DNA from 4 places in the Micromonospora sp. LOL_015 genome. Region 4 is predicted to be linked to each of the others. Evidence: riboswitches for the same ligand, from Rfam matches in the RefSeq annotation. Region 4 holds a riboswitch; each other region holds the start of a gene.
What was found. Region 4 has a riboswitch for cyclic di-AMP ahead of ACFHWU_RS02345 (coiled-coil domain-containing protein). Riboswitches for the same ligand answer to the same signal wherever they lie in the genome.

Region 1 (7,322 bases), on a different contig from region 4:
CGGGGACCACCGTCGGCTCGGACGGTGGCGAGGTAGCCGAGGCCGGGACCGTACTGCTGCATGAGGAGTCGGATCGCCGTGGCCAGGCGGGGCTCGTCGGCTGCGAACTCGGACCAGGTTGCCATGCGATGATTCTATCGAACATGTGTACGAAGAGATAGGGGGATCGCCCGTCCAGGCCAATCCGGGTACGTACCGGCCGGACAGCCGGCCGCGCGGTCGCACCGGCCGGACGGTCGCTATCGTGTGACGATGCTTCTCTCCGACCGGGACATCGTCGCGGAGACCAAGACCGGCGGACTCTCCCTCGAGCCGTTCGAACCTTCGCTCGTCCAGCCGTCGAGCATCGATGTCCGGCTCGACCGGTATTTCCGGGTCTTCAACAACCACCTGTACACCCACATCGACCCGGCGACTCGGCAGGACGATCTGACGTCCCAGGTCGAGGTGCCCAGCGGCGACCCGTTCGTACTGCACCCCGGTGAGTTCGTCCTCGCCTCCACGCTCGAGGTCGTCTCGCTCGGCGACGGCCTGGCCGCCCGGCTGGAGGGCAAGTCGAGCCTGGGTCGGCTGGGCCTGCTGACCCACTCCACCGCCGGCTTCATCGACCCCGGCTTCTCCGGCCACGTGACGTTGGAGTTGTCCAACGTGGCCAACCTGCCGATCAAGCTCTGGCCCGGGATGAGAATCGGCCAGCTGTGCATCTTCCGGCTCTCGTCGACGTCCGAGCATCCGTACGGGTCGGCGGTCTACGGATCCCGGTACCAGGGACAGCGTGGACCCACTCCGAGCCGGTCCTGGCAGCGGTGGCGCACCTGGCCGACCAGCTGAACGGCTGGGCTGTCGCAGCGCCGGCGCGCCGGCGGTGGGGAGGCGAAAGGCGCCCTCCCAAGCCGGGGGGAGACATGGGAGGGCGCCTTTCCGGTGGCCGGTGCTGCCGCTTGACGGGGGGATCAGCGGCATGCGCCAGGCCATGGGGAGGAGTGAGGTCTAGCCGGGCCTGCCGTAACTGTGCACACTCGAACCGATCTTGCGCATCTGCACCGGTTCGCCCGCCTGGGAGGCGTGCACGATCCAGCCGTTACCCACGTACATGCCGACGTGGGAGAGCCCGCTGTAGTAGAAGATGAGGTCGCCGGGGCGCAACTCGTCCCGGCTGACGTTGGCGGTCATTTGGCGCTGCCGGGCGGCGTTGTGCGGCAGCGTGACGCCGGCCTGCGCCCAAGCGGCCAGGGTGAGACCCGAACAGTCGTAGCTGCCCGGTCCCGCTGAACCCCAGACGTACGGCTTGCCGATCTGCGCACAGGCAAAGGTGACCGCCTTGCCGGCCGCACCGCCGGGGTAAGTCGCCGGGCAGGGCGCGGGACGCAGCGAGCCGAGGGTGTTGGTCGAGCCGTACGCCTCCAGGCGCAGGTCCTGCAACCGGTCAACCTCGGCGTCGATCTCCTTGGCCTTCGCCGCCAGCTGAGCCTCGGTGCTGGTCAGCTCGACGATCAAATCGTCGAGCGGGGCCTTCTTCGCGGCGTACTCGTTCCTGAGGTCGACGACGGCCTGCACGTCGCGGGCCTGCCGCCGGGCGAACTGGTCCAGCAGCTCGAGCTGGTCGGCGAGGTGGGTCGGCTTGCCGTTGGTCAGGATCGCGTTGAAGACCGACGGACTACCACCCTTGTACGACCGGGCGGCGAACTCGCTGACCCGGTCCATCGCCAGGTCGATCTGGATCTGCAGTGGCTTGATCTTCTTCTGTAGTTCGTCCGCCTGCTTCTTTTTGGCGGCAAGGTCCTGCCGTACGGCATTGTGCCGTTCGATCGTTGGTTCGAGCTCGGCCCAGACCTCGTCGATCTGCGACTCGATCTCGGCGACGGTGGGCTGCGCCTGCGCCGGCGCTGCTACCAGCAGCAGACCGACGCCGGTGGTGGCGGCGACCAACGCGGTGAGTACTCGGCTAGGGTCGTGCGGCGATTTTCGCCGATGGTCGCGGCTGGACCACCGGAGGTATCGCCGAGGGGCGCTCGTAGCCACCGGACTCCTTCTCCCCAGACCGCCTACCGGGTTAGCTGCCGGGTTCGGGCGGAAAGGAGACGCCCTACCGCAGGTGGCCTGCGGATTCACCCCGGAAGTGCCGTGGGTCCCCGGCTCGCCGTCAGACGGCGATTAGGCGGTGTCAGGCCGAGGTCAACCCGGTTGGTTGACGTCCTCCCGACTCGACGATCCCCAAGAGTAGAGAGCGGCGTTCTCGCTACGCAAGCGAGAACATGGACTATCTCATTGAGTACACAGACGATTGCGTATCGTACATAGGCTGCCATCGCTCAAGCGTTCGAATTTTCCCGGGCGGACCGGCCCGTTCATACCGGTCCGCCCGTACGTTCGGCCAGCCAACGCGCGCCACTCAGATTGCCTCAGCAGGCTGGCTGACCTGCCACGATCAGCCGACCCGCTTGAATCCGGCGAGCGGCATGTTGTCGATGTTCTCCATCTGCACGGGTTGACCCGCGCGGGGAGCGTGCACCATCAGGCCATTACCGATGTAGATCCCCACGTGATGCAGATCACTGAAGAAGAATACGAGATCCCCGGGTTTGGCGTTGGCACGGCTGACCGAACTGCCCTGATTCCACTGAGTTCCGGTGTAATGCGTGAGGCTGACACCGGCACTTGCCCAGGCGTACTGGGTCAGGCCGGAACAGTCGAAGGCGTTCGGCCCGGTGGCACCCCAGACGTACGGCTTACCGAGCTGTGCGCAGGCGGTGCGGACCGCGGTTCCGGCGGCTCCGCCGACCGACACCGCCGGGCACGGGCCGGAGGCACCGGATCCGCCGGTGTAGCCGGTGGACTGGTACGCGGCGTTGCGCGCCCGTTCCAGGCGTTTGATCTCGGCGTTGATGGTTTTGCGCTGCTCGGCGAGCGTCTTGTCCTGTGCCTGCTGCTTCGTGATCAACTCGTCCAGCGTCTGCCGTTCGGCGAGATAGCGGTCCCGGGTCTCCAAAACAGCGGTGATCTTTTCCTGCCGACGCTTGGAGATTCGGTCCAGCACCACGAGCTGATCCGCCAGACTGGTCGGTGATCCGGTCCGGAGCAGGGCGTTCAGTTCGCTCGACGGCCCGGTCCGGTAGTAGCGGTTGGCAACCTCGCCGATCTCGTCCGCCGCCAAGTTGGCCTGCAGGGACAGGGGGCGGATCTTCTCGTCGAGCGCGGCCGCTTTCTTCTCGTTGGCCTTGAGCTCGCTGTGCACCTTGTTGTACTGCTCGATGACCGGTTCCAGTTTCAGCCACTGGGCGTCCAACTCGGCTTCGATCTCAGCCAGCGTCGGCTCGGCGTGGGCCGGCCCAGCCGGGAAGAGCAGCGCAGTTGCAGCAAGTAACAGCGCAATTGCGATACGTTGAGGAACCCGTACACGCCAATGCTCTCCGCGTCGATACCGGGACCCACTGTGACGATGGATGTGCGAATTCGCGAGCGCACGTGCCATTGGCAGCGACTCCTTCAATGGTTCGATCGCTGGGGCCTCACGGGCGGGGGTACGGAGGCCGACATCCGCAGCGGTCGGTGCATCACCTTATTGGAAAGCGCGGTGTTCGTTCAAGACCGCCTGCCGCCTCCGCTTCCCCCGCAGCTACCGCTTCTCCTGCAGTCACCGGTCTGGGCGGTTAGCGTGATGACATGGAGTCGCTCAGCCTCGCGGAGGAGCTCGTCCTGCTCAGCTATGACGGTTCCGGGGCCGCGTCCGTCGCATCCCCGGAGCTCGACTATGCCGTCGCCGGGGCGGTGTTGTGCGACCTCGCCGTCGGCGGGCAGATCTCGATTGACGCAGACGGCCGGGTGCTGGCCGGCGACGATCCCGCCGGCAGGTACGCGCCCGGCGAAGCCCCGGGTCGAGGCCACGGCCGGGAGTTCCTCGACCAGGTACGGATCAGGATCCAGGCCGAGCCTGGCCGCGCAACCCGCGACTGGGTGGTCGAGCTGTCCCACGGTGTGGTCGAGGAGGTACTCGACGGGCTGGTCGCCTCGGGGGTGCTCCGCCGGGAACGGGACCGGGTGCTCTGGGTCCTGCCCCGGACCAGGTTCGCTCCGCCGGACGGCGTCGAACCGCCCGCTGAGACGGAGACCCGGCGACGGTTGGCCGCCGCCGAGCGCGGCGCCGGACCGGTCGGACCGCGTACCGCCGCGTTGGCCTGCCTGCTGAACGCACTCGACGTGCCGGACGTCGGTGCTGCACGGCTTTCGGACGCGCGGCGCCGGCCGCCTGCGGTGCTCGGGCCGGCGGCCTGGCCGATCGCTGCGACCACCGACGTCGTCGACGGGTACCGGGCGACGGTCGCCCGCAGCGTCTTCACCGCCACCGACGTCGCGACTGGCAGCTAGCTGACCCCGGTAGGCGACGGCGCGAACCGCCGCCACAGCAACCGGACCACACTGCCGCCGACCGCCCCGATCAGCGCCCCGGTCGCGTTGTTGACCCAGTCGTAGCCGACACACTCGCGGCCGACGCCGAGCACCGCCTGGCCTACTTCGACGACGACCGGGGCCAGCACGAGCAGCCCGGTGGCCAGCACTGGCCGGTGGACCGCCAGCACCGTACAGAACGCCAGCGGTACGAACATCGCCACGTTGCCGACCCGTTCACCGAGCGAGTCGACGGTGACCAGCCCGGACCACAGCACCGCCGGATCGGTGAGCGACCGGAGGCACGCGGCGAAGACCTGGCCGTCCGGGCCGGAAACGGAGACCCCGGGGGCGAGCGGTACGCCGGACCCGGTCGGCGCCGGTGGCAGGGTGAGCGCGGCGATCGCGGCAGCGCTGACAAGCATCCCGAGCGTCGGCCAGCGCGCCCAACCGAGCCGTACGGCGAGCGGCCGGTGCACCAGCAGGCTCACGCCGGCCAGCACCGCGAGGGTGAGGAACGGCCAGGGCTGGGCGAGGAACTCGCGGGCCCAACCCAGCACCCGCTTCTCCCTACTCCTCGGCCGACGATGACGCCGACGATGCTACCGCCGGCTTGACCGACCTGAGCAGCACCGTCGCCACATCGACGACCTCGACGTTCTCGTCCGCCGCGCCACTGGACTGCTTGCCGGTGACCCCGTCGCCGAGCATGGTGTAGCAGAACGGGCAACCGACCGCGATGGTCTGGGCCCCGGTGGAGAGCGCCTCCTCGACCCGGTCGACGTTGACCCGCTTGCCGATCCGCTCTTCCATCCACATCCTCGCCCCGCCGGCACCGCAGCAGAACGAGCGTTCCGAGTTGCGCGGCATCTCCCGCAGCTGAGCCGCGTCGCCGCCCGCCTCGGCACCTGCGGTCAACGCGGCACCGAGCACCTCCCGGGGCGGGCTGAACACCCGGTTGTGCCGGCCCAGGTAGCACGGGTCGTGGTAGGTCAACCCACCGTCGACCGGGGTGACCGGGGTGAGCTTGCCGGCGGCGACCAGGTGGGCCAGCAGCTGGGTGTGGTGTACGACGTCGAAGTGGCCGCCGAGCTGGCCGTACTCGTTGCCGAGGGTGTTGAAGCAGTGCGGGCAGGTCGCGACGATCTTGCGTCTCGCCGGCTCCCGGTCGCCGAACGCCTCGTTGAGGGTCTCGACGTTCTGCTGGGCCAGCATCTGAAAGACGAACTCGTTGCCGATCCGGCGGGCCGGGTCGCCGGTGCAGGTCTCGCCCTCGCCGAGGATGGCGAAGTCGACGCCGGCTTCGTGCAGCAGGGTCGCCACCGCGCGGGTTGTCTTCTTGGCCCGGTCCTCGAACGCGCCGGCGCAGCCGACCCAGAACAGGTACTCGAAGTCGTCCACCTCGCCGACTCGGGGGACCGCGAAGTCGAGCCCCTTGGTCCAGTCCTCCCGGGTGTTCGGCGGAGCACCCCACGGGTTGCCCTTGTTCTCCAGGTTACGCAGCATCACGCCGGCCTCGCTGGGGAAGCTCGACTCGATCAGCACCTGGTAGCGGCGCATGTCGACGATGTGGTCGACGTGTTCGATGTCCACCGGGCACTGCTCCACGCAGGCCCCGCAGGTGGTGCACGACCAGAGCACGTCCGGGTCGATGACGCCGCCGTCGTCGGCGCCGCCGATCAGCGGGCGGTCGGCCTCGGCCAGCGCCAGGGCATCGACCTTGGCGAGTTGTTCGGCCGTACCCTTCTCCTCGCCGGTGAGGTCCTTGCCGCCGCCGGCGAGCAGGTAGGGCGCCTTGGCGTAGGCGTGGTCGCGCAGCGACAGCACGAGCAGTTTCGGTGACAGCGGCTTACCGGTGTTCCAGGCCGGGCACTGCGACTGGCAGCGGCCACACTCCGTACAGGTGGTGAAGTCGAGCAGGCCCTTCCAGCTGAACTGTTCGACCTGGGCGACCCCGAACTGATCGGATTCCGGGTCGGCCTCTTCGAAGTCGAGCGGCTTGCCGTCGCTCATCATCGGCCGCAGCGCGCCGAGGCCGGAGTTGGGCCGGCCGGGGTCCCGCTTGAAGTAGATGTTGAAGAAGGCGGCGAACCGGTGCCAGGCCACCCCCATGGTCAGCGTCAACGCGATGACGATCAGCCAGGTCATCGAGATGAGGATCTTGACCAGGGCGGTGATGCTGATCGCCGCTTCGGAGGCGGGCAGGACGGCACCGAGCGCGTGGCTCACCGGGGTGGCCCAGACCGGGAAGTCGAAGTGGTCGGTGGCCACCCGGAAGCCACGGATCAAGAAACCGCAGATCAGTACGGCGAGCACGACGGCTTCGACGAAGTAGCCCTGCCACATCGTCGAGCCGGTGAACCGTGACCGGCCGCCGGTCCGGGTCGGCCGGTTCGCCAGCCGGATCCCGATGAGCACGCCGATACCCGCCATGCCGAGGATCGAGATGAGCTCGGTGACCAGCCCGTACAGCAGCCAACCGCCGATCACCGGAATGCCACCGCCGGCGTTGACCACCTCGAAGTACGCCTCCAGCACGAGGATGGAGAGCACGATGAAGGCGACCATGACGAACCAGTGGGCCGCCCCGACGACGCTCCACTTGAGCATCCGGGTGTGGCCGAGGGTCTCGCTCAGCATCACCTTCGCCCGGGTGGCCGGGTCACCGGTGCGGTGCGGGTCGGCCTTGCCGAGTCGGATGATCGAGACGAACTGCCAGACCGCCCGGCCGGCGAGCACCACCGCGACGGCGGTGACGATGGCGGCGACCACCGTGGTGACGATCTGGACCGTACCCATTCGTTGGCCTCCCGGTGTGCTGCGGACGAGCGGCAGAGTGACCGGAAGGCCGGCCACGGAGCTTCAGCCTACCGCCAAGTTACCCATGGGTAATGTGACGAGCGTCGCACCGTACCGGCGACCGGTACTCGCCACCC
Region 2 (7,322 bases), on a different contig from region 4:
ACCCCGCTCGGGCCGTACTCCTGGCCAGGACCAACCGACCGGCGTTGGCCAGGACCAACCGACCGGGCGGGCAGTGACGAGGATCGCAGGAGGGGTAGTGACGGGAATCGCTGCGCCCCTGCCCGGTGTCGTGGTGTGCTGGGAGTCTGCCACGCCCCGCCGACCTGAGTGCATCGGGCAGTCGGCCGGCCCGACGCAGCGTGGCGATCGAGGAGCCTGGCAGGAAACGCCAATCCCGCTCACAGCAATTATTCAGGCAATCGTGTCAGCTTCGACTCACGAGACGGAATCCCTGACGCGTCTCATCTGTTGTGCAGGTGTCGGCGCCATACGGCGGGCCTGCCACATCAGGTTCGCCGGATCGGAGGCGGACGTGACGGGGGAGAGGCTGATGGAGATGCGCATCGCAGGTGACAGGGCACGACGTGGGGTTAACGAGGGGACCGTGAGCAACGTGGAGAAGACGATGGCTTTGCGGACCGACGAGGTCGCCGAGGAGCGGGACCTCGTTGGCGTCTACCTGCATGAGATCTCCCGCACGCCGCTGCTCGACGCGGCCCGGGAAGTCGACCTCTCCAAGGCGATCGAGGCCGGTCTGTACGCGGAGCACCTGCTGGAGCAGGGCGTGCCGCGGGCCGGGGTGAGCCGCGAGGAGCTGGAGCGGCTGGTCGTCGAGGGTGAACGGGCCAAGGACCTGTTCATCCGGGCCAACCTGCGTCTGGTGGTGTCGATCGCCCGCCGCTACGTCCGGTCCGGGATGCCGATGCTGGACCTGATCCAGGAGGGCAACACCGGTCTGGTCCGCGCGGTGGAGAAGTTCGACTACGAGCGTGGTTTCAAGTTCTCCACCTACGCGACCTGGTGGATTCGGCAGGCCATCAGCCGGGCGATCGCCCAGCAGGAGCGGACCGTACGGCTTCCGGTGCACCTGGTCGAGGACGTCAACCGGATGCGCAACGTGGCCCGCCAGTTGACCCGGGAGCTCGGTTCGGACCCGGAGCCGGAGCAGATCGCCGCCTCGCTCGGCGTGCCGGTCGAGCGGGTGCACGAGCTGGTGCGGTGGTCGCAGGACACGGTGTCGCTGGACACCCCGGTCGGCGACGACGGCGACACCAACCTGGGCGACCTGGTGGCCGACAGCGACGCACCGTCGCCGGAGGACATCGTGCTCACCGGTTTGGAGCGGCAGCGGATCGAGGGCCTGCTCAACCACCTGGACGACCGGTCCGCCGGCATCATGCGGGCCCGGTACGGCTTGGAGGACGGGCGGGAGCACTCGCTGACCGAGGTCGCTTCGCGCTTCTCACTGTCCCGGGAGCGCATCCGTCAGCTGGAGATCCAGGCGCTGGGCCGGCTGCGGGAGCTGGCCCGGGCGGAGGGACTGCAGGCTGCCTGATCCGCCGATGAACTGACAACCCACCGACGAACTGCCGACGGCCCGGCATCCGCAAGGCGGATGCCGGGCCGTCGGCAGTGTCGCGCGAGCGACCGGGTCAGCGGACCCGGCCGTAGCCGTACGGCGGCATCATGTCCACACTGGCCAGCTCGACGGTACGGCCGAAGGTGGGTGCGTGGATCACCTGGCCGCCGCCCACGTACAGGCCGACGTGGGCGAGACCGTTGTAGAACACCAGGTCACCGGGCTGCAGTGCGCCACGGTCGATTTTCGCGACCACGTCCCACTGCATCGCCGCGTTGTGCGGCAGGCTCTTGCCGGCGGTACGCCACGCGGCAAGCGTCAGGCCCGAGCAGTCGTAACCGTTCGGGCCGCTGGCAGCCCAGACGTACGGCTTGCCGATGGCTCCGTACGCGAACTCGACGACCGAGCCGGCGGCACCGGACACCGACGGGACGGTTCCGGTGTACGACGAGCCGGTCTGGCTCGCGGCACCGTAGGCCCGTTCCCGCTTGTCCATCAGCTCGTCGATGTCCGCTTCGATGCTCTTCTTGCGGTCGGCGAGCTCCTTGACCTGGGCGTCCTGCTTCTTCAGTGCCGCCTGCAGCTTCTCCTGCTCGGCCAGGTAGGTCAGTTGGGTGCTGGTGAACTCGCTGAGCCGCTGCTGCCGGTCCCGGGCCAGGTGGTCCAGGGTGCCGAGCCGGTGGATAAAGCTGCCGGAGGTGCCGTCGAGCAGGGCGCTCGCGGTGCTCAACCCGCCGGTCTTGTACGCGTTGACCGCGATCTGACCGACCTCGGTCTGCGCTGCCGCGAGTTCGGCCTGCAGCGGGCCGAGCTTGGCGTCGATCTCCTCGGCCGCCGCCCGGGTGGCCTTGGCCTCCTCCCTGAGCCGGTTGTACGACTCGACGACCTTGGCCAGCTCTTCGGATTCCTCGTCGATCTGCTGCGTGAGTTCGCTGACCGTCGGCTGGGCGGTCGCGGCGGTCGCCGGTACCACCAGGCCGAGGCTTACGCCGGCCAGCATCAGGGTGCGCAGCAGAATCCGCGCTGTTGACAAGAACGCAGAACCCTTCTTCCTCGCCGCCTACCGGGTTAGCTGACGGATTCGGGCGGGAAGTTCGCCCTACCGCGGTGAACCGCGGATTCACCCCAGTTGCCGATGGGTCCCCGGATCGCAACCGTGAGATCACTGTTTGTAACGTCAGATAATCTCAGGATGGCGATTCGGCGGCACTGGACCGGCGTCACCGCTTCCCGGCGACTGGCGACCGGACCAGCTGGTCCAACTTAGCCGCAAGGGTTACGACGCGGAAAGTGCTGCGATCGTGATCCGTGGCATGGAACTGGCCGGAGCCCGTTGACAGTTACTGGATGTGACGGTTGGCTGCTCTGGGCAACATTCCTGTTGCCTTCGCGTGACCGGTTGACTCCGGCGCGTCGTCATTGGACAGCGTCTGATCAATTGCGAATAATGCGTCATTAGTCGGTCTGTGCGGTTGTCGTCAGTAAGCTATCCGGATGAATAGCCGCAAAAGGTCTGATTCGCCATCCAGGACGCGGCCTGCCGTACGTCATTCTGCTAGGTGGCAGAATGACCACCTTCCATCGAGTAGCTAGCTGTTTGCACAATGGACCCGCAAGGTCAGCGCCGCACGAGCCCTTCGGAGGCAGCTATGCGTGCTACTCGCCAGACCCCGCCCCGACGCGGTTCCCCGGTGCCCGCCCAGTCCGGCTCCAGTGTCGGACGGACCTTCTACCGGCAGCCCGGCATCTGCGTGACCGGTGAATGGTTCGTCGTGGCCGGCCGGCGTTTCGCCGTCCGCGACCTCACCGAACTCCGGACCGCGCGAGGCGCCCGCGATTGGCTCACCGGCCGGGTGATCGCGGTGACCGCCCTGACCCTGGCGGCGGTCGCGGTGACCGTCGGCTACACCCGCGGGTTGGACGAGGTCAGCGCGGGTGTCTACCTCGCCATGCTGGCGGCTGCGTTCGTGCCGGTGGCGGTCGCCTGGCTCGGCGACCGGTTGCGGCCGCGGGCGTACGAACTATGGGGCCGTCACCAGGGACTGCTGTTGCTGCTGTTCAGCACCGACGACGAACGCCAGTACGGCCAGGTGAGCCGGGCGTTGATGCGGGCTCGGGAGATCTCCCGGCTGGCCGGTCTGTCCGAGCCGGTCACCATCGAGCCGTGGGTGCCCGACCAGCGGTGAGCGGGCCCGGCCGCCGTCGCGGTCGTCGGCGGGCTGGTCGACGTCGATCAGCCCGCGTCCGGCCCGTCCAGCCGCCGGGCGAGGTCGTGCAGCATCGCCACCGAGTCGGCTGGCGACAGGGATTCCGCCCGTAGTCGGTCGAAGACATGCTGGTACGGCCGGACCTCGTCGGCCCGGTCGATGACCTCCTCGACCAGAGCGCTCTCCACGTACACCACGTCAGCGTCGGCCTGGTCGGCGAAGTGCAGGATGACGAACGGCCCGAGCACCGTGTTGCTTCCGGCGGCGAACGGCAGCACCCGGACCGTGACATGAGGCGCCGCTGACATCTTCGCCACATGCTGGAGCTGCTCGCGCAGCACCCGCGGGCCGCCGGTCATCCGGCGCAGCGCAGCCTCGTCGATGATCACCTCGATCTGCGGCGGATCGGCGCCGAAGAGCACCTCGTGCTGGCGGGCCAGCCGGATCTGCACCCGCCCTTCGATCTCGGCCGCCGGTACATGGTGCGGGCCGTCGGCCGGGATCACCGCGCGGGCGTACTCCTCGGTCTGTAGCAGGCCGGGGAAGCTGATTGGCTGAAAGTACCGCAGTGCCGACGCTTCCGCCTCCAGCCCGATGTAGGCCGCGTAGGCGGCCGGCACCCGATCCTTGTAGCCGCTCCACCAGGCGCGCCGTCGTGCCGCCCGGGCCAGCTCGACGAGCTCCTGCACCTGCTGCTGGTCGCGTACGCCGTACAGGTCCAGCAAAGCCTTGACGTCGTTGGTCGAGATGCTGACCGAACCCGACTCGATCCGGATCAGCTTCGACAGCGACCAGTCCATTTGAGCGGCGACGTAGTCCTGGGTCAGCGCGGCGGCATCGCGTGCCCGGCGTAGCGCCGCACGCAGCCGGCGACGCCCGATGGTCGGGCCCTGGTGTCGGGCAGGCATGGGAACGCTCCGGGGGGGGTGCCTTGCAGAGTGCCACCTGGCTGGTTGCCACCCTGTTGCAGGCTACACCGCCGCCGTCAGGTCTGCTAAGGACGGCCGGCCCTCCGCATGGTCCGAACGGCGGTTTCACCGGGTTTTCGCGGTGTCGCCCAGTCGCGTCGGCAAGATCGGGGACTGATACAGTCCGCCCGATTGCCTGCGTGCTCTGATGGCAAATTTACCGATTTATCCTTATTGAGGAGTCTAGGTGACTGTGATCAGCACTGCCGGTCCGGCGTGGCGTAAGAGCCGCCGCTGCGAGGCGACGACCTGCGTCGAGGTAGCCGAGATCGGCTCGGCGGTCGGGGTGCGCAACTCCACCGACCCCGGAGTGCACCTGGAATTCTCGGCAGCAGCCTGGTCGGCATTCGTCGCCGGGCTGTCCGGTGCGCCGACCAGCTCCGGCGGCCACACGATGGGTTGATCCGACGCCGCACGAGGCTCGGCTCCCCGGCCGCCGACAACGTCGGCCGTACGCCCCGGCCGGGTCGGCCCGACGACGGTGCCGGCCCGGCCGGGGCACCGTCAACCGGTCACCGCCCGCCCGGTCTCAGCCGGTGAACACCTTGTCCGGCTCGGTACGCGGTTGCTCGCTCGCCCAGCGGCTGACCACCCGCTCGGCGTAGAACGACACGAACGGCACCGTCCCGGCCAGCATGATCGCCAGGATCCGGCCGAGTGACCAGTTGGCCCGCCGGGCCAGGTCGAACGCGGCGACCAGATAGACCATGTAGAGGAACCCGTGCGCCGGCCCGACCGTCTCGACCACGATGGCCCGGTCGAACAGGTACTTCAACGGCATGCCGATCACCATCAGCAGGATCAGCACCACGCCGACCACGTACGCGATCAGCCGGTACCGGGTGAGTGCGCCTGACACTGTCGTCCGTCCCTTTCTCTTCCGGTCAGCCCGGGTAGTCGCCGGCCCTGGCGTGCGGATTCGCGTTCAGCCAGGCCAGGTAGTTGTTGTAGGCGGACAACTCCGGGTCGTCCGGGCCGGGGGCGGCGGTCACGCCAGGGGCAGACCGGACCCGTACCGGTCGGCCGAACGTCTCCTCCCGCGATGGTGCGTTCTTTGGTGTGCCGTTCCTCGGCGAGTCGTTGTCCGGTGTGTCGTTGTCCGGGCCAGGTACCGCCCGGTGGGCCTGCCGTATCTCACGGACCCAGATAAACACCACGAACGCCGCGAAAACCGGCCATTCCACCGCGTATGCCCAGCTCAGCGTGTTGCCGGCGGCGGCCCGGCTGATCTGCCACCAGCCGAGCGCGAGGAAGCCCACCACCAGCGCCACCGCTGCCAGGTGCCGCAGGATCCACACCGGGGTCCACAGCTGCCGCATGCAGGGAAGCGTACCGGCCGCCCGTCGGCTTCTCCGACGAGCCGTCGTAGTCAGATGCGTGGCCGCCCGGAAACCGCCGCCCGGTGTTTGCCGCCGACCGGCCGGGGAACCCTACGACGGTAATGCCTCGTCGACTCCCCGGAGGCTGGAGATGACGGATTCAGCGCGGTACGGCAGCTACTCCCCGGCGGCGGCCGGTCGGCCCTTCGAGCCCCGCCCGGACCATCCGCCCGGTGCCACCCCAACCTGGTCGGCGCCGCCCGGACCGGGAGCCGAGACGTGGGTCGACAGGGTCGACGACACCGGGATCGACCCGGTCGAGCTGGCCGACGACGAACTGCTCCGCGAGATCGGTAGCCTGCACCGGACCCGGCTGGACACGCTGCGGCACGGCACCGACGCGGCGCTGGCCAACCATCTGCACCGCACCGCCGACCTGGAGACCGAGTACCTTACCCGGCACCCGGGCCGAGAGGTCGATGCCGCCCGGTTGCGGCACGGGGAGTAGGTCGTGCCCGCGTACGCCGAACGCGGTGTCTCCGCGCCCCCTGAGGTGGCGTTCGGCACCGCGACCGACCCCGACCGCAGGGCCGCCTGGTTGCCGGGGCCGCTGCGCCAGGTGCCGGCGGAACCAGTCCACGGCGACCACCTGCAGGCCCGGTGGGCGACGGCGGGCGGCCCGTGGACGGCTGTTGTGCAGGTGTACCCGGTGCAGGCGGGCGGTGCAATGCTCCGCCTGGAGCTGGACTCCGACCTGCCGCACGAACAACTGACTCGGCTCGCCGACGAGACGCTGACCAGCCTGGTCCGGGCGGTCACCGACAACCTCAACGCCGGTTGACGGTCAGCCCGCAACGCCGGCTGACCGTCAGCCCGCAACGCCGGTTGCTTGTCAGTCGGCGGTGAACCCGGGCTTCTCCATCCCGGACCAGCCGCGAGGCGTCTCCGGCTCACGGTCCCGGTCGGTCCCTTCGATGATGTCGTGGGAGACCGCCGTGTCGTCGTGCTCGCCGGCGAAGTCCGGGTCGTCCTCGGGTGGCTGGCCGTCCGGGGTCTGGCCGAGTGCGGCGGCCGGCCGGTTCTGGTGTTCGTCCATCGGTGATCAGGCACCTTCCGTAGATGAATGCAGGACCTCTTCCGCCTCGTCCTGGGCGTATTCGCCTTCCGGCAGAGCATTGATCCTGGTCAGCAGGTGAGCGGGCAGCTCGGCGGCGACCGCCCGGCGGGCGATCTCGGCCCGGCTCACCCGTTCCTTGCCGAGGTAGATGTCGTCGAGCAGTGCGTACAGCTCGGCACGGGACGTCTCATCGGTCACCTCCGCCTGCTACCCCGCCCGCGGCACGGCAAACGACGCCCCACGCACCGACCGGACCGCCGGGTTCATCCTGCCGACCGTCGGCGTTCCGCC
Region 3 (7,322 bases), on a different contig from region 4:
CGGCGGCGACCGTCGCCCGCTGCACCACCTTGGCGCCGAGTCCGGCGGCCACCTGGTCGGCCAGCCCCTGGCCGTACGCCCCGCCGTCGTCGACGACGAACACCGCCGTGCCGCCCAGCGCCTGGTCGATGTACCGACCGACGGCACGCCCCTGCGCGGCGTCGTTGCCGACCAGCCGGTGGAAGGTGGACCAGCCGCGTTCGCTCAGTTCGGTACGGGTCGCCGAGGTGGTGATGGTGGCGACGCCACCCTGGTCGAAGATCGGCAGTGCCGCTTCGGCCTCGCCGGAGAAACCCGGACCGACCACCCCGATGATGCGCGCGTCGTTGACGATCTGCTGGGCCAGCGCGGGGGCCTGCTTCGGGTCGCCCTGCGAATCGAACTCGACCAGCTCCACCGGGCAGTCCGGATGCTCCGCCCGGTACTGGTCGAAGGCCAGGCGGGCTCCGTCGCGGACGTTGCCGCCGAGATCGGCCGAGTCGCCGGAGAGCGGGCCGAGGACCGCGATGCGGCTGCCGCAGGCGCTGGCCGGTGCCGTCTGCTCGCCGCCGCCGGCAGCGACGCATCCGGTCAGCACCGACAGCAGGCCGAGCACCGCCGTCGGCCGCAGCAACGTGCGCACGTCCACCTCCTGGACCCGGTCGGACCCGCCTATCCTGCTGGTAGGAGCGTGAGATTTTGATGAGACGGTTGATCTCGGGCGCGGTGCTGACCCTCACCGGGTTGGTCCTCACCGGGTGCAGTGACCCCGGGGCCGGGACCCCGGCGGGTGTCTCCGCCGCGCCGTCGTCCACCGCGACCGGCACCGCGTTGTACGCGGTCGACTCCCGGACGCTGGACGAAATCGTCATCGACGCGCAGGGGTTCGTGCTGTACCGGTCCGACCGGGACACCGCGGCACCGACCTGGTCCGCCTGCGAGGGACAGTGCCGGCAATCCTGGCTTCCGGCCCCCTGCGAGGGCGAGGTACGGGTGGAGGGGATCGACCGGCAGCTGGTCGGCTGCTTCGACCGGTCCGACGGAACCCGGCAGCTGAGCCTGGCCGGCTGGCCGCTGTACGGGTACGCCGGTGACCGGATGCCCGGCGACGCGAACGGTCACGGCCAGTCGGGCAGCTGGTTCGCGATCCGCCCTGACGGCGGCAACGCGGTCTACGTGCCCTGATCGGGTGCTCCCGGCACGCTGGCCTGTCCGCTCGGGCATACCGCCCTACCCGCCCTGACCGCCGGGCAGCCGCAGCCGGGCCTCGGCACCGCCGCCTTCGGCGTTGACCAGCCGCAGCTGTCCGCCGTGCAGTTGCGCCACCCAGCTGGCGATGGCCAGCCCGAGCCCGGTGCCGTCCTCGGTGCCGCTGCGGAACCGCTGCTCGGGCGCGGCGGCGACGGCTTCGCTGAGCCCGGTGCCACGGTCGCGTACCCGTACCGTCGGCGGTCCAGGGGTGACCTCGAGCCGGATCTCGGCCGGCTGGTCGGCGGCCCGACCGTGCTGGACCGCGTTCTGAATCAGGTTGCGCAGCGCGATCCGGACCAGCGCCGGGTCGCCGTACGCCACCACCGCCTCGGTGACCGGCACCGCGCGGTGCGGCGCGACGACGGTGTCGGTCAGCACCTCCTCGGCCAGTTGGTCCAGGCGAAACAGCTCGCGGCGCAGGTCGCGCAGGCCGGCGACGAGCTGGGCCCGGGTGAGCAGGACCGAGACCGAGTCGGCGAGCCGGTCGGCGGAGCGCACCACCTGGCGCAGCGCCGCCGGGCGGCGCTGCGGCTCGGCCAGCGCGGTCTCGGAGACGGCACGGATCACGGTCAACGGGGTGCGTAGCTCGTGCGCGGCGTCGGCGACGAACCGTTCCTGCTGGTTGAGCGCGTCGGCGATGGGCTCGGTGCCGCGGCGGGCGAGCAGGTAACCGCCGGCGCAGGCCAGCGCGGTGAAGCTGACGCCGCCAGCGACCAGGGCCAGGGCCAGCCGCCGGTTGGCGGTCTCGGCCGGCCCGGTGTCACCGAGCACGACGACGGCGCCGGCAACCGCCCCGGTGACGGCGTGCTCGAACGGTACGGCGAGCAGTGGGGTGGAGGTTTCGGCGGTGTCGCCGACCCCGCCGGCGAGCTCGGTGCCGGAGGTCCAGACCGTCCGGGCCGGCGCCAGCAGGTTGTCCGGCGGTACGACCGGCAGCCGGGCCGGATACGCGAAGACCAGGCTGAGGTCGGCCCGGCCGGCCTCGTAGACGTAGACGGCGGTGGTGCCGTTGGCGACCGCGTTGTCGAACAGTTTGTCGAGCTGCAGCGCCCCGGACTCGTAGTAGAGCAGGGCGGCGGCGGTGCTGGCGGTACGCCGCAGCTCGGCGGCGACCACCTCGTCGCGCTGCCGCCCGTCGACCAGCAACGCGACGGCACCCATCCCGGCCAGGCCGACCACGTTGATCGCCATCACCAGCAGCGTGATCCGGATCCGCAGGTTACGCAGCCGGTCGGCGGTCTGCAGCGGCTTGCCACCCCGCCGAACGCGGCGGTTCACGACGGCACCCCGCCAATTCGGCCGGCGGTCACGACGGCGCCCCGCCAACCCGGTAGCCGACCCCGCGTACGGTGTGAATCAACTGCGGCTCGCCGAGCTTGCGGCGCAGCTGGGCGACCACCGCGTCCACCACGTTCGAGCTGGGGTCGGCGAGCTCGTCCCAACAGTGTTCGAACAGGTCGCTGCGGCTGGCCACCGCCGGGCGCCGGACCAGCAGCATTTCAAGTACGGCGAACTCCTTGCGGGTGAGCGTCAGCAGGACGCCGGCGCGGCGCACCTCCCGGCGGGCGGCGTCGACCTCCAGATCCGCCACCCGCAGCAGCGGTGGGGTGGTGGCGCCACGGCGTCGGCAGAGCGCCCGGACCCGCAGCACCAGTTCGGCGGTGACGAAGGGCTTCACCACGTAGTCGTCGACGCCGGCCTGAAACCCGGCGATCCGGTCCCCGGCGCTGTCCAGCGCGGTGAGCACCAGGGCCGGTGTGGTGAGCCCGGCCCGCCGTCGGTGGCCGAGCTGGTGCAGTGAGTCGCCTTCCGGAAGGATCCGGTCGAGCACCAGGCAGTCGTAGTCGTTGATGCTCATGCTCAGGTCGGCCTGGCTCCAGTCGGCCGCCTGGTCGACGGCGAATCCGCCGGAGCGCAGCGCGGTGACGACGGCACTGCGTACCTCGGGGTCGTCCTCGACCACCAGCACCCGCATGCGGGCGAGGCTAGCAAGCCGCCGTCACCAGCGCGTCTTCGACGAGGGTCAGCCCGAGGACGCGCACCGGTCGCCGTTGAGCAGGAAGTCCGTCGGCGGCGGGTTGCTCACCGAGTGCCTGACCACGAAACCGAGCTGTACGCTGCCGCCGGCCGGGATCCGGCTGTTCCACGGCGTGTTGGTGACGGTGATGTCCGGCGGGACCAGGTCGACCGGTAAGGGCCCGGCCCGACCGTCGCCGCAGATCGGGCGCGGCAACCCAGCCACTGCCCAGGCCCCAATACACAACGAAGCCTGCCGATGCATCGACAGGCCGGGCAGCGCTGTCGGACAGATCGGCGTCGCGGTCCTGACTTGTTGGCGATTCCCCGCCGTAACAATCGAGGACTAGCGTGGGGACGGGGAGGGCAACCCCCGTCCCCACCATCAGTTGCTGAACACGCACGAGCGGTCTGGCGTCCGGGTCGTGCGTGACGCGCGGGAGCCGGGCCACGCGAGTGGCTCTGGTTCCACCTCCTCTCGACAGGTGGTGCGCGGGCTGGCGGCGGAGTCCGGGCTTGGCCCGCCGCCAGCCTCGGGAGCTGTGCGGTTGACACGGTGATGTCGCCATCGCCGCGCCACGCGTCGACTACTTCAACGGGGGCACATCCATCGATGGAAGCGCTCCCATGCAGGGACTGTAGCCTGAGTCACGAGTTTGCGAAAGTCCGGCGGCTGATCAGCTCACGAAATGAAGGTGTGATGAGGCGTTCACGCCCATGTTCACCGGCCGAACTGCTGAACCGCCGTGGTTGCCCCGGCGACGATCAGCAGCGCATCCGGCGGGATCAACGTCTCAGGTCCCGCGTACCTCAGCTGCCGGTCCCGCTCCTTGATCCCGACCACCGTGATGCCGTACCGCTGACGTAGCCGGCACTCGGCCAACGTCCGGCCGGCGGCGTCCGGCGGGGCGCAGACCTTGGCGATGGCGAACCCGTCGTCGAACTCGATGAAGTCGAGCATCCGACTGGCCAGCAGGCGGGCTACCCGGTCACCCATCGCCGCCTCCGGAAGGATCACATGGTGCGCGCCGACCGAGGCGAGGATCCGGCCGTGCTTGGCGGTGACCGCCTTCGCCCAGACCTCCGGGACACCCAGCTCGGTCAGCGCCACCACGGTAAGGATGCTGGCCTCGACGTCCGAGCCGATGCCGACCACCGCGCGGGGGCAGTCGGCGACGCCACACTGGCGCAACGCCTGGTCATCGGTTGAATCCGCCTCGATCACCCTCGGCAGCCGCTCGGACCAGCGATGCACCCGTTTGGGATGCTCGTCGATGCCCAGCACATCGTGGCCGAGGCGGAGCAGAGACTGGGCGACCTGACCACCGAACCGGCCGAGGCCGATCACCACCACGCTGTCGGCGTCCGGCGGCCCGACCGGGGAATCGTCATCTCTCACCGAAGATCCGTCCGACGCTACGACTTTCCCGCTTCCTCATACGCACTGTAGTCAGCCGCTAACCTCGGCGCAGCGATACCGACCCCTGACGACTTGTCGTACGCCGTCGAACGCAGAAAGTGGACATCACCGAAAGTCGTTGGCTGGTAACGGATTTTTCCAGCTCAGTCAGGATTGTCGAGGTGTTGATGCCGGTGACCAATCCGGTAAGCTTGCCGGCGGTCTTCGCCAGGCGGCGCCCACCGGTGCCGGCGGTGACCGCCGCCCAATCGCCCTCCGGGGTGAGCCGGGGAACCACGTTTCCACCGGGGTGAATCCGCGCCAGCGGTAGGGATCGTTCCGTCCCGAACCCGTCAGCTAACTCGGTCGGCGGCCAAGGAAAGGAACAGGATGACCGCACCCCTCCGCCGGCGGATTCCGACGACCGCGGCCCTCGCCGCCGTCGCCGCCCTGCTCGCTGGGTTCGTCGTAGTGTCGCCAGCCGCCGCTCAGGATCCGGATGACGAAGGCGCCCCGCCACTGCTCAGCGAAGTGCTCGAATCGACCGGCCGGGGCTTCGTCGAAGCCAAGGCGGCGGTCGACGAGTCCCGCAAACGCCAGTTAAAGCTCAACCTCGAGTTGGAAAAGGTCGAGGAACGGATTTCCGCGCTGACCCCACAGATCGGCCAGGTCGCCTCCAACTCGTACCGTCTCGGCCGGATCACCCCGGTGATGGTCCTGCTCAACAGCGCGGACCCGGACGAGTTGCTGGAACGCGCCGAAGGCCTGGACATGATCGCCATGCACGACAACAAGCGGATTCGGGAGCTCAACGAGGCACGCGAACAGGCAGCTCGGGCAGTCGCCGCGATCGACGCCGAAGTGGCCCGCGAGGAACAGCAACTCGAGGCAATGGCCCGGCAGAAGGAAGAGGCCGAAAAGGCCCTGCAACTGGTCGGCGCGGTCGCCACCAACGGGTTCGTCTCGGCCACCTCGCCGGTCGCCGCCCAGGCGCCGCGTAACTCGGACGGTTCCTGGCCGTCCCAGTCGTGCAGTCTGGACGACCCCACCACGAGCGGCTGTATCACTCCGCGCACCATGCACGCGCTGAACGAAGCGAAAAAGGCCGGCTTCACCCGCTTCGTCTCCTGCTTCCGCCCCGGTGGGCCGTTCGAGCACCCCAAGGGGCGGGCCTGCGACTTCTCCGCCCAGCAGCAGGGGTTCGGCGGCGACGCCTTCGGCGACGACCGGCTGTACGGCAACAACCTGACCGCCTTCCTGGTCCGCAACGCCGACAAGCTCGGCATCCTCTACGTCATCTGGTACCGCCAGTTCTGGTCACCGACCACCGGTTGGAGTTCGTACAGCGGCGCCAACGGCGATCCGAACAGCGACCACACCAACCACGTACATCTGTCCCTGCTGTGACCTGACCTCCTCTCCTCCTGCGGTGCCGGGTCGGCCCGGCACCGCACGAGGAGGTGGTCAGTCGGTACGCGCCGACCGGCGTACCGGTGACCGGCCGGTCGGCTGCTGCGGCGGCGGACCGACCGGATTGGCCGGCGGGATCGCCCGGGTGACCGGCTTGTCCGCAGCCACCGTGATCGGCTCGCCGTGGTGGGTAAGGTCAACGGTGGCGTTCGGGTCGACGTCACGCAGCGAGTAGGTCACCTCGTCATGCTGGACCGCCACCCGCAGCCGCAGGCCCCGCCACATCATGGCGAACTCCAGCCGGTTGATCCGCTGCGGCAGCCGGGGAGCGAAGGTCAGCTCCCCGCCGTGGTCACGCATCCCCCCGAAGCCGGCGACCAGCGCGAGCCACGCCCCGGCCAGGGCGGCCACGTGGATGCCGTCGCGGGTGTTGCGGTTGATGTCGTGCAGGTCCATCAACGCGGCCTCACCCATGTAGTCGTGGGCGAGCTCCAGATGGCCGGTCTCCGCGGCTATCACCGACTGAGTGCACGCCGACAACGACGAGTCCCGCACCGTACGCCGCTCGTAGTAGGCGAAGTTGCGGGCCTTCTCCTGCTCGGTGAACGCGTCGCCCCGCCAGTGCATCGCCAGCGCCAGGTCGGCCTGCTTGACTACCTGCTTGCGGTACAGATCGAAGTACGGGTAGTGCAGCAGCAGCGGATAGTGGTCCTGCGGGGCGCCGGCGAAGTCCCACTCCTGGTGCCGGGTGAACCCGGCCGACTGCGGGTGCACGCCCAGCTCGTCGTCGTACGGGACGTGCATCGACAGCGCCGCGTCCCGCCAGGCCGCGGTCTCCTCGTCGTCGACGCCGAGCACCCAGGCCCGGTCGGCGTAGCGCAGCGCGCAGTCGGCGGCGGTCAGCAGGTTCCGCTGCGCCATCAGGTTGGTGTAGATGTTGTCGTCGACCACGGCGGTGTACTCGTCCGGCCCGGTCACCCCGTCGATGTGGAACCGGCCGTGCCGGTCGTGGTGGCCCAGCGAACGCCACAACCGGGCGGTCTCCACCAGCAGTTCGAGGCCGATCTCCCGCTCGAACTCGACGTCCCCGGTAGCGTGCACGTACCGTCGGACCGCGTCGGCGATGTCCGCCGCCACGTGGAACGCGGCCGTGCCGGCCGGCCAGTACGCCGAGCACTCCTGGCCACGGATGGTCCGCCACGGGAACGCCGCCCCGTTGAGCCCGAGCATCCGGGCCCGCTCCCGCGCCTGGTCCAGGGTCGAGTGC
Region 4 (7,322 bases):
GATTAGGGCCGTGTTAACACCCGGCGGTAGATCTTGTCGGTAGCGCTGTCCTGCCGGAAAATGGTCCATCGTGACATGGTTGCTGGTGGGTACCACCATTCTCCGGCGCTATGTCCTTCTTCGTCCGATCGGTCGGGGTGGGGTATCGGTCGTCTACCAGGCGATCGACGTCCACTCGGCCCGACCGTTCGCGATCAAGTTGCTGGCACCGGCCGCCGCCGACGACCGACGGGCCAGGGACGACATCCGCCGGGAGGCGTCGATCACCCAGCGGTTGCGGCATCCAAGTGTGCCCCGCGTCTACGACGTCGGCGAACTGCCGCTACCCGGGGGCGGCACGTCGTCGTATGTCGTCATGGAGCTGATCTGCGGCGAGTCGCTGGCTGACCGGCTGACCGGCGGTCCGTTGCCGTGGCCGACCGCAGTGCGCACGGCGGGCACCGCCGCAGACGTCCTGGCAGTGGCCCACCGGCGGGGCGTGGTGCACCGGGATCTCACCGCCGGCAACGTGATGTTGACCCGGTCCGGCGCTAAGATCATCGACTTCGGGCTGGCTCGGTTGGCGGGCCCGCCGGTGGCCGGCCGGTCGGCCGGCACGGTGGCTGGCTCCGGTCGACCGGGCGACGACGTCTACTCCCTCGGCGTCTTGCTCTACCACATGCTGACCGGGCGGTTGCCGTACCCGGGGGTCAGCCCGGGGTCGCCGGTGACCGGTGTGCGGACAGGGGCCCTGGCTCCCACTCCGGTGCTGGCGGTCGCCGGGTTGCCGCGTCCCGTGGCCGATCTCTGCCGGGCCTGCATGAGCAAGCGTCCGGAGAACCGACCGACCAGCGTCGAGGCGGCGTTCGCGCTCTGGGACCTGCTCGGCGACAGCGACAGCGGCGTCGGCCCAGATAGCGGCAGCGGCGTCGCCAGGGCGAGTCACGACGTTCTGCCCTGGATCTGGTAATTATCGGTCATGCTGGGGGATTGTGCAATATGTAGCAGATGTCCGGGAAGTGGCTCCGCCGTCGCGGCACGTCCGGCATCGTCAACGGCGAGGACCCTTTCCCGGCGCCCCGCGTCGGGAAAGGGTTCCTCCTTCGGCACCGGTCGGAGGTGCTGGTCGGATCAGCCGATCCGGAACGGCACCCGCAGGGTCGACGGACCGGCGTCGGCGTTCGCCACGTCAACCCGAACCGTGGTCGGTGCGTTGCCGATCGCATTCCACAACTCCAGCCGGACGCACCCGTTGCTCATCGCCCGGAACTCACCCGAGGCGGATTTCAGTCCGGCGCCCTGCCGGTAGGACTCCGTGCCGGGCACCGGGTCGGTGGCGAAGTAATGGTAGGTCTCCGTACGGCCGTAGCTGCCGGAGCCGGTGAAGTCGTACGACACCCGGGCCTGGATGCCCGCACCGACCGAGGTGCCTGCGTCCACCTGGAGGTCGAACGTGCTGGCCACCGACCGGTACGCACCGGTCAACCCGCAGGCCCGGAAGGTGACCGGACTGTGCGGCGTACCGTCGTGGTTCGCCCCGCCGGCCGACGGCACCGTGACCGTCGTCGCGTTCGTTCCGGCGGTGTTGCTCAGCACCCCGGCGGACCGCAGATGGAACAGGTCCGAGGTGACCGGCGGGGTGGTCGGATCCGGCGTGGGCGAGGTCGGCGGCGTGGGGGACAGGCTCGGTGACGGGTTCGGGGTGGTCGGGGCACCGGTAGCGTTGCCGCCGCTCCAGGTATGCGCCCCGGTGGTGGCGGTCCGGCCGGCCGGTACGGTCATCCGGGTGCCGTCGGAGAAGGTGACCGTGACCGGCGATGCGCTGATGTTGCTCGCCACATAGGTGCGGGCACCGTTGCGGTTGAACACCGCGTACAGGGCAGTGTTCGCGGTGACGCCGGTGTCGACCCGGCCCAACGCTGCCAGGTTGCGTACCCAGTGGAAGGTGTGCGCCCGGCTCTCGCCCTCTTCGACCGGGTAGTTGGGGTTCGCCCGCAGGTCGGTCAGGGCGCCGTTGGCGTCGCCCAGCGCCTGGAACGACCAGAGGATGTCCTGCCAGACCGTCGGCGGGCCGCCGTTGTTGGTGACCAGCGCGTTTCTGTTGGTGGCGATGTAGTCCGGCCGGTAGCCGAGATAGAGCGAGCCGCCGGTGACCGGCAACATGTTGATGCCCTGGATCATCTCCGGCTCGGCGCTGAACCAGGTGGCGTACGCTCCGCCGTCGCCCCAGACCATCCCGACCGACCGGTGGCCGAAGGAGGCCGGGAAGTTGGTGTCCGAGGAGTCGAACCAGTATTCCTGGATGGCCGCCGACTGGGTGGTGTAGATGTACAGCCCGGCGTCGCGGATCGCGGTGTTGCCGGTCGCCAGTCCCCACTGGATCAGGGCGTTGGCGAAGTTCATCCCCTCCGAGGACGACTCCTGGTTGTTGCCGGCGAAAAACGCTCCGTGCCCGGCGGCCCAGTCGTGGCCGGCGTAGATGTCGAAGTCGCGCAGGAACGGGAACATCGGGTCGTTGCGGTCCCAGCTGTTGGCGTCGCGGATCAGCAGGTCGACCATGCCGCCGTACTGGCTGGTCGACGCCCAGGTGGGGTCGAACTTGGCCAGCGTCGCGGCGGCGGCGATGTAGTAGCCGTAGTGGAAGTGGTGGTCGTTGAGGTCGGTGTCGGAGCCGTACGAGGCGGGGTAGCCGACCAGGGTGCCCCACGCCTGGTCGTAAAAGAACACCCGTTGCGTCTTGCCTGGACTGACGGTGAACCAGTCGGTCAGCCGGTTTCGGATGGCGGTGAGCAGATGGTCGCGTTGGGCGGTGCGGCCGAGCTGATCGGCGATCTCCGCCAGCCGGGCGGCCCGGCCGAGCGCCTTGCCGGTCCAGTAGGTGTCGTTGTCGAAGCCGGCGAGCGGGTCGCCGGACGCGGCCTGGTCCAGGTGTGCGGTGAGCGTGGCGAGGTCGGCCCCGACGCTGGTGGCCACCGCCGGCACCTCCGGCAGTACGCCGTGGAAGCGCATCGCGGTCCGGAACGACGTCGCACCGACCAGGTTGCGCATCGGGCCGCGGGCCGACACGTAGGTCTCGGCGATCGGGCTGCCGCCGTCGAGGTGCTTCCACTGGTGGGGGTAGAGGGAGACGACCGTGCCGGTGGCGGAGCCCTCCCGGGCCGTGGTGGTGAAGCTGTAGGTGGCGTCGACAGTGCTGCCGGCCTGGTCGTAACTCCAGCTGACCCGGGTGCCGGTGACGTGGGCGTGGGCGTACCGACCGTAGCTGTCCATCAGCGCGGTGCGCCGGGCGGCGCTGGTGCCGGCGCCGGTCGGCAGCAGCGCGACGGAGAAGTAGCTGCGGCCGGCGAGGGTGGAGCTGATGGTGGTCCCGTTGACGGACCAGGTCGCTCCGCTGGGGGCGTAGGCGACGTAGTCGTGGCCGCGCATGGAGAAGCCGACCCGGGTGCCGCTGTGGTGCCAGACCGTCGGGGTGCCGGGGAACGATAGCTCGGCGTTGCCGCCGGTGACCTGGGCGTATACGAACGGCAGGCCGTGGCCGACGGTCGCGCGCAGGGTACGGGTGCCGTCGGACCAGTACGGGCTGACCGTCCAGTCGGTCCAGCCGTCGACCTTGACGTCCGGGGCGTTGAGTCCGGCGACGCCGAGGGTGAACTCCCGGGTGTACGGGTAGTGGTATTCGCCGACGCCGGTCGACGTGCCGGAGATCGCCGCCTCGGTGGTGTAGGAGACGCCGAGCCCGCCAGCGGTCGGCTGGAACGACATCGGGTGGGCGTGCAGCGGGTCGGAGTAGGCACAGTTGTACCGCTTGAACAACAGCGACGACCACCAGTCGTTGGTCGGCACCGCGCCAGCCGGGGCGCTGCCCGTGACGTACTGCCGGGGGTTGGCGGAGATGCTGCCGCAGGCGGTCGGGGCGGCCGCGCCCGCCGGACGGGTGGTGGTGTAGCTGCCGGCGCCGACGATGGCGGCGTCGGCGGTGCGCAGTACGCCGAAGATCAGTCCGGTGGCGGCCAGCGCCGTCACGGTGGTGGCTGCCAGGATCCGGCGCGGCGTACGACCTGTTCGCGCGCCACGGATCGACAGGTTCATGGTGCCTCCGGGTTGGGTAGGGCGCGGTCCACGATCGCGAAAAATTTCACGACCATTAATGAGTTATTGCCAGGAGGTCACCAGACATGCGGGCTTCTGTCAATATCCCGACATGAAGTTTCGTGCATCCGGCACGGGGTCGTCGCGGTCTGTTGACAGCCGTACCGCTGCTGCTATATATCTAACTGTGAGAGCGCTCTCTCAGTCGCGCGAGCTGCAATGTGCCCAGCGTGAGCCGGGTGTGACTGCGTGGTGGTAGAGCGCTCTCGCATAGTTGCCGGTGGCCGTCGGTCGTTATGCCGATCGGTCTGCCGATGCTGCGCAAATAACTCCGTATGCTGATTCCGTCGCGGATAGAAAATGGGGGCGGTCGGCCGCCGACGTGGCCGTCCGCCCCCATGCGCGCGACGTCAGTACACCGACAGGTGCACGTGGTTGGTGTGGTCGCTGGACGGGTCGCCACCCGCACCGCTGTACGTCTTCCAGCCGCTGCTGGGCAGCCAGATCCGCTTGTACCAGATCACGTAGAGCACACCGAGCCGGTCGGCGTTGTTGATGTAGTAGTTCGCGAGGTTGTCGCCGTAGCTCTTGTCACCGCCGGTCGCCACTCCACCGAAGCCGTTGGGCTGGGCGGCGAAGTCACACGCCCGGCCCTTGGGGTGCTCGCCGGAGCTGCCGTTGCGGAAGCAGGACACGTAGCGGGTGAAGCCGGCAGCCTTCGCCTGGTTCAGGGCGTGCAGCGTACGGGGCGTGATGCAGCCGGAGGTGGTGGGGTCGTCGACGTTGCACGACTCGGCCGGCCAGGAACCGTTCGCGTTGCGCGGAGCCGGGGTCGCCGACGCGTTGGACGACCCGGATCCCGACGACCCGGATCCCGACGACCCGGAGCCGGAGGAACCGGATCCCGACGACCCGGATCCCGACGACCCGGAGCCGGAGGAACCGCTGGCGGCGGCCGCCCGTTCGGCCTCCTCCGCCGCCTGCTGCCTCGCCTGTTCCTCCGCCTGCTTCTCGGCGGCGACCGCGACGGCCAGTGCCCGCTCCGCCTGGTTCCGGCGCTGGTCCATGATGGTGACCTGCTTCTGCTGCTCCCGGATCTCATGCTCGATCGCGGCCTTGGACCTGGTCACCTGGTCACGGGTACGGTACAGCTCGCGGAGCTGCTTCTCCTCGTTGGCGGTCACCGCGCTCAGCGCCGCCGCCCGGTCGATGAACCCTTCCGGCGAGGTGCTGTTGAGTAGCGCGGAGACCGGGCCGAGCCGGCCGTTGCGGTACGCGCGGTCGACGATGTGCCCGACGTTCCTGTTCCGTTGCTCCAGTTCAGCACCGACCGTGTCGAGCTGCTCGGACAGCTTCTTCTGCCGGTCCTTCGAATGGTTGAGCGCCGCCTTGGCGTCGATCCAGCCCTTCGAGGCCGCATCGAGCTCCTTGCGCAGGCTGTCGGTGCCTCCCTCGCTGTCGACCCGGTCGGGCCGGTTGGCGGGCAGGGCGGCTCCGGCCGGCGAGCCGGTCGGGGTGCCGGTGACGGCCATCAGGGCGGCGGTCAACGCCGCCAATAACGTGAATCGGGTTTTTCTGTGGACTGTGCGCGACACTGTGCATTCCTTCCGTCAGCCGCCGACCGGGTTAGCTGACGGGTTCGGGACGGAAGATCCCTACCGCGTGACGCGGATGCACCCCAGGTACGTGGTTCCCCGGCTCGCCGTACGGCGATTAGGCGACGGCCTCCGCGGGCGCCGGAGGGGCGCCGCCCGAGCGGAGACCGGGGCCGAGACTACCGGCTCCCCGGGTCGTCGTCCCGGTATCGATAGCCATGTTATGTCTGGAAAAATCAGGAATATACGTATATCGTGGCTGTGACCGTCGCGGTAAGGTCACGAAACTTAAGCATCTGCTAATCACCAGTCGGCCGGTCCGCAGGAGTCGGCGGGGGCCAGCGGCTCGATCTGCAGCGTCGCGTGCTCGATACCGAACTCGTCGTGCAGGGCCGTCCGGGCGTCCCGCAGCACCGTGCCGATATCGGCCGACGGGGTCACGGCCAGGTGTGCCGAGGCCACCTCCATGCCCGGGGTGAGCGTCCAGACGTGGAGGTCGTGCACGTCGCAGACGCCCGGCACGATGGCCAGCCGGCGGTGGACCCGGGCGACCTCCACATGCTCCGGCGCCGCCTGCACCAGGATGCGCAGCGCGGCCCGGGCCAGCCGCCAGGTGCGCGGCAGGATGAACACCCCGACACCGACGGCGACCAGCGGGTCGGCGTACCACCAGCCGGTGGTGGCGATCACCGTGGCGGCCACCAGCACCCCCACCGAGCCGAGCAGGTCGCCGAGTACCTCCAGGTAGGCGCCCCGTACGTTGAGGCTCTCCCCGGCCCCCTGGCGCAGCAGGGCGAAGGCGACGATGTTGGCGAGCAGTCCGGCGACCGCCACCATCAGCATCGGGCCGACCGTCACCGGCTCTGGATCGGCGAACCGGCGGGCCGCCTCCACCAGGACGTAGAGCGCGACCCCGGCGAGCAGTACGGCGTTCGCCAGCGCGGCCAGCACCTCGAGGCGGTAGAGGCCGAAGGTTCGCTGCGGCTCCCCGGTCGGTCGCCGAGTCGCGGCTATCGCCGCGAGCGCCATGCCGATGCCGAGCACGTCGGTGAACATGTGCCCGGCGTCGGACAGCAGCGCCAGGGAGCCGGTGGCCAGCGCGGTGACCGCCTCGACGACCATGAAGCCCGCCAGCAGGGCGAAGGCGGCCCAGAGACGCCCGTAGTGTCGCTGGCCGGTGCTCCCGGCGCTGTGATCGTGTCCGACTCCCACGCCTGCCACCCTCCGTTGCCCGGCGTCTCGTCAGTAGACTAATGCTCACATAGCAATATGTGCAGTCGACTCCGGGTCGAGGTCGATGGTGACCAGCCGCTGCGTCGCCCGGGAGAGCGCGACGTAGAGCGTGCGCACCCCGGCCTCGGACTCGGCACGGATCTCCTCGCCGGCCACCAGCACCACCGCGTCGTACTCCATGCCCTTCGCCTGCAGGCTCGACACCACCTGTAGCCGGGAGGTCGTCAGCTCGCCGAGCCAGCCGGCGACCTCGTCCCGCCGGGCCACCGCGGCGATGACGCCGACCGTCCCCTCCACGGCGGCCAGCATCTCGGCGGTCGCGGTACGGACGGCAGCCGGCAGCACCGCCGCAGCTACCCGGTCCCGGCGCGGCGCCACCCCGGTCGATCGGACCGCCGTCGGCAACGGGGCGTCCGGAGCGACCTC

Region 1: linked by a shared signal. The riboswitch ahead of ACFHWU_RS03745 (NlpC/P60 family protein) and the one ahead of ACFHWU_RS02345 (coiled-coil domain-containing protein) in region 4 are both predicted to bind cyclic di-AMP.
Region 2: linked by a shared signal. The riboswitch ahead of ACFHWU_RS12675 (NlpC/P60 family protein) and the one ahead of ACFHWU_RS02345 (coiled-coil domain-containing protein) in region 4 are both predicted to bind cyclic di-AMP.
Region 3: linked by a shared signal. The riboswitch ahead of ACFHWU_RS05070 (coiled-coil domain-containing protein) and the one ahead of ACFHWU_RS02345 (coiled-coil domain-containing protein) in region 4 are both predicted to bind cyclic di-AMP.

What each region holds. Positions count from the first base shown of each region.
Region 1 is NZ_JBHMIO010000002.1:282,137-289,458, reverse strand. Features, by position in the region: gene ACFHWU_RS03755 (pyridoxamine 5'-phosphate oxidase family protein) at 1-125, opposite strand, end outside; gene dcd (dCTP deaminase) at 253-831, shown strand; gene ACFHWU_RS03745 (NlpC/P60 family protein) at 991-2,022, opposite strand; cyclic di-AMP (ydaO/yuaA leader) riboswitch at 2,028-2,171, opposite strand; gene ACFHWU_RS03740 (NlpC/P60 family protein) at 2,429-3,472, opposite strand; gene ACFHWU_RS03735 (GOLPH3/VPS74 family protein) at 3,664-4,365, shown strand; gene ACFHWU_RS03730 (VanZ family protein) at 4,362-4,946, opposite strand; gene ACFHWU_RS03725 (heterodisulfide reductase-related iron-sulfur binding cluster) at 4,957-7,185, opposite strand.
Region 2 is NZ_JBHMIO010000011.1:121,752-129,073, reverse strand. Features, by position in the region: gene ACFHWU_RS12680 (sigma-70 family RNA polymerase sigma factor) at 404-1,396, shown strand; gene ACFHWU_RS12675 (NlpC/P60 family protein) at 1,494-2,453, opposite strand; cyclic di-AMP (ydaO/yuaA leader) riboswitch at 2,464-2,595, opposite strand; gene ACFHWU_RS12670 (DUF6232 family protein) at 3,070-3,606, shown strand; gene ACFHWU_RS12665 (helix-turn-helix domain-containing protein) at 3,654-4,535, opposite strand; gene ACFHWU_RS12660 (DUF397 domain-containing protein) at 4,783-4,998, shown strand; gene ACFHWU_RS12655 (DUF3817 domain-containing protein) at 5,125-5,454, opposite strand; gene ACFHWU_RS12650 (hypothetical protein) at 5,480-5,914, opposite strand; gene ACFHWU_RS12645 (DUF6158 family protein) at 6,066-6,422, shown strand; gene ACFHWU_RS12640 (hypothetical protein) at 6,426-6,755, shown strand; gene ACFHWU_RS12635 (hypothetical protein) at 6,807-7,010, opposite strand; gene ACFHWU_RS12630 (hypothetical protein) at 7,017-7,229, opposite strand.
Region 3 is NZ_JBHMIO010000003.1:203,441-210,762, forward strand. Features, by position in the region: gene ACFHWU_RS05040 (branched-chain amino acid ABC transporter substrate-binding protein) at 1-622, opposite strand, end outside; gene ACFHWU_RS05045 (hypothetical protein) at 682-1,164, shown strand; gene ACFHWU_RS05050 (sensor histidine kinase) at 1,210-2,508, opposite strand; gene ACFHWU_RS05055 (winged helix-turn-helix domain-containing protein) at 2,537-3,205, opposite strand; gene ACFHWU_RS05060 (cellulose binding domain-containing protein) at 3,254-3,463, opposite strand; gene ACFHWU_RS05065 (potassium channel family protein) at 3,968-4,645, opposite strand; cyclic di-AMP (ydaO/yuaA leader) riboswitch at 4,898-5,033, shown strand; gene ACFHWU_RS05070 (coiled-coil domain-containing protein) at 5,036-6,052, shown strand; gene ACFHWU_RS05075 (glycoside hydrolase family 65 protein) at 6,110-7,322, opposite strand, start outside.
Region 4 is NZ_JBHMIO010000001.1:535,288-542,609, reverse strand. Features, by position in the region: gene ACFHWU_RS02355 (serine/threonine-protein kinase) at 71-949, shown strand; gene ACFHWU_RS02350 (glycosyl hydrolase) at 1,111-4,068, opposite strand; gene ACFHWU_RS02345 (coiled-coil domain-containing protein) at 4,479-5,624, opposite strand; cyclic di-AMP (ydaO/yuaA leader) riboswitch at 5,668-5,798, opposite strand; gene ACFHWU_RS02340 (cation diffusion facilitator family transporter) at 5,967-6,875, opposite strand; gene ACFHWU_RS02335 (HelD family protein) at 6,921-7,322, opposite strand, start outside.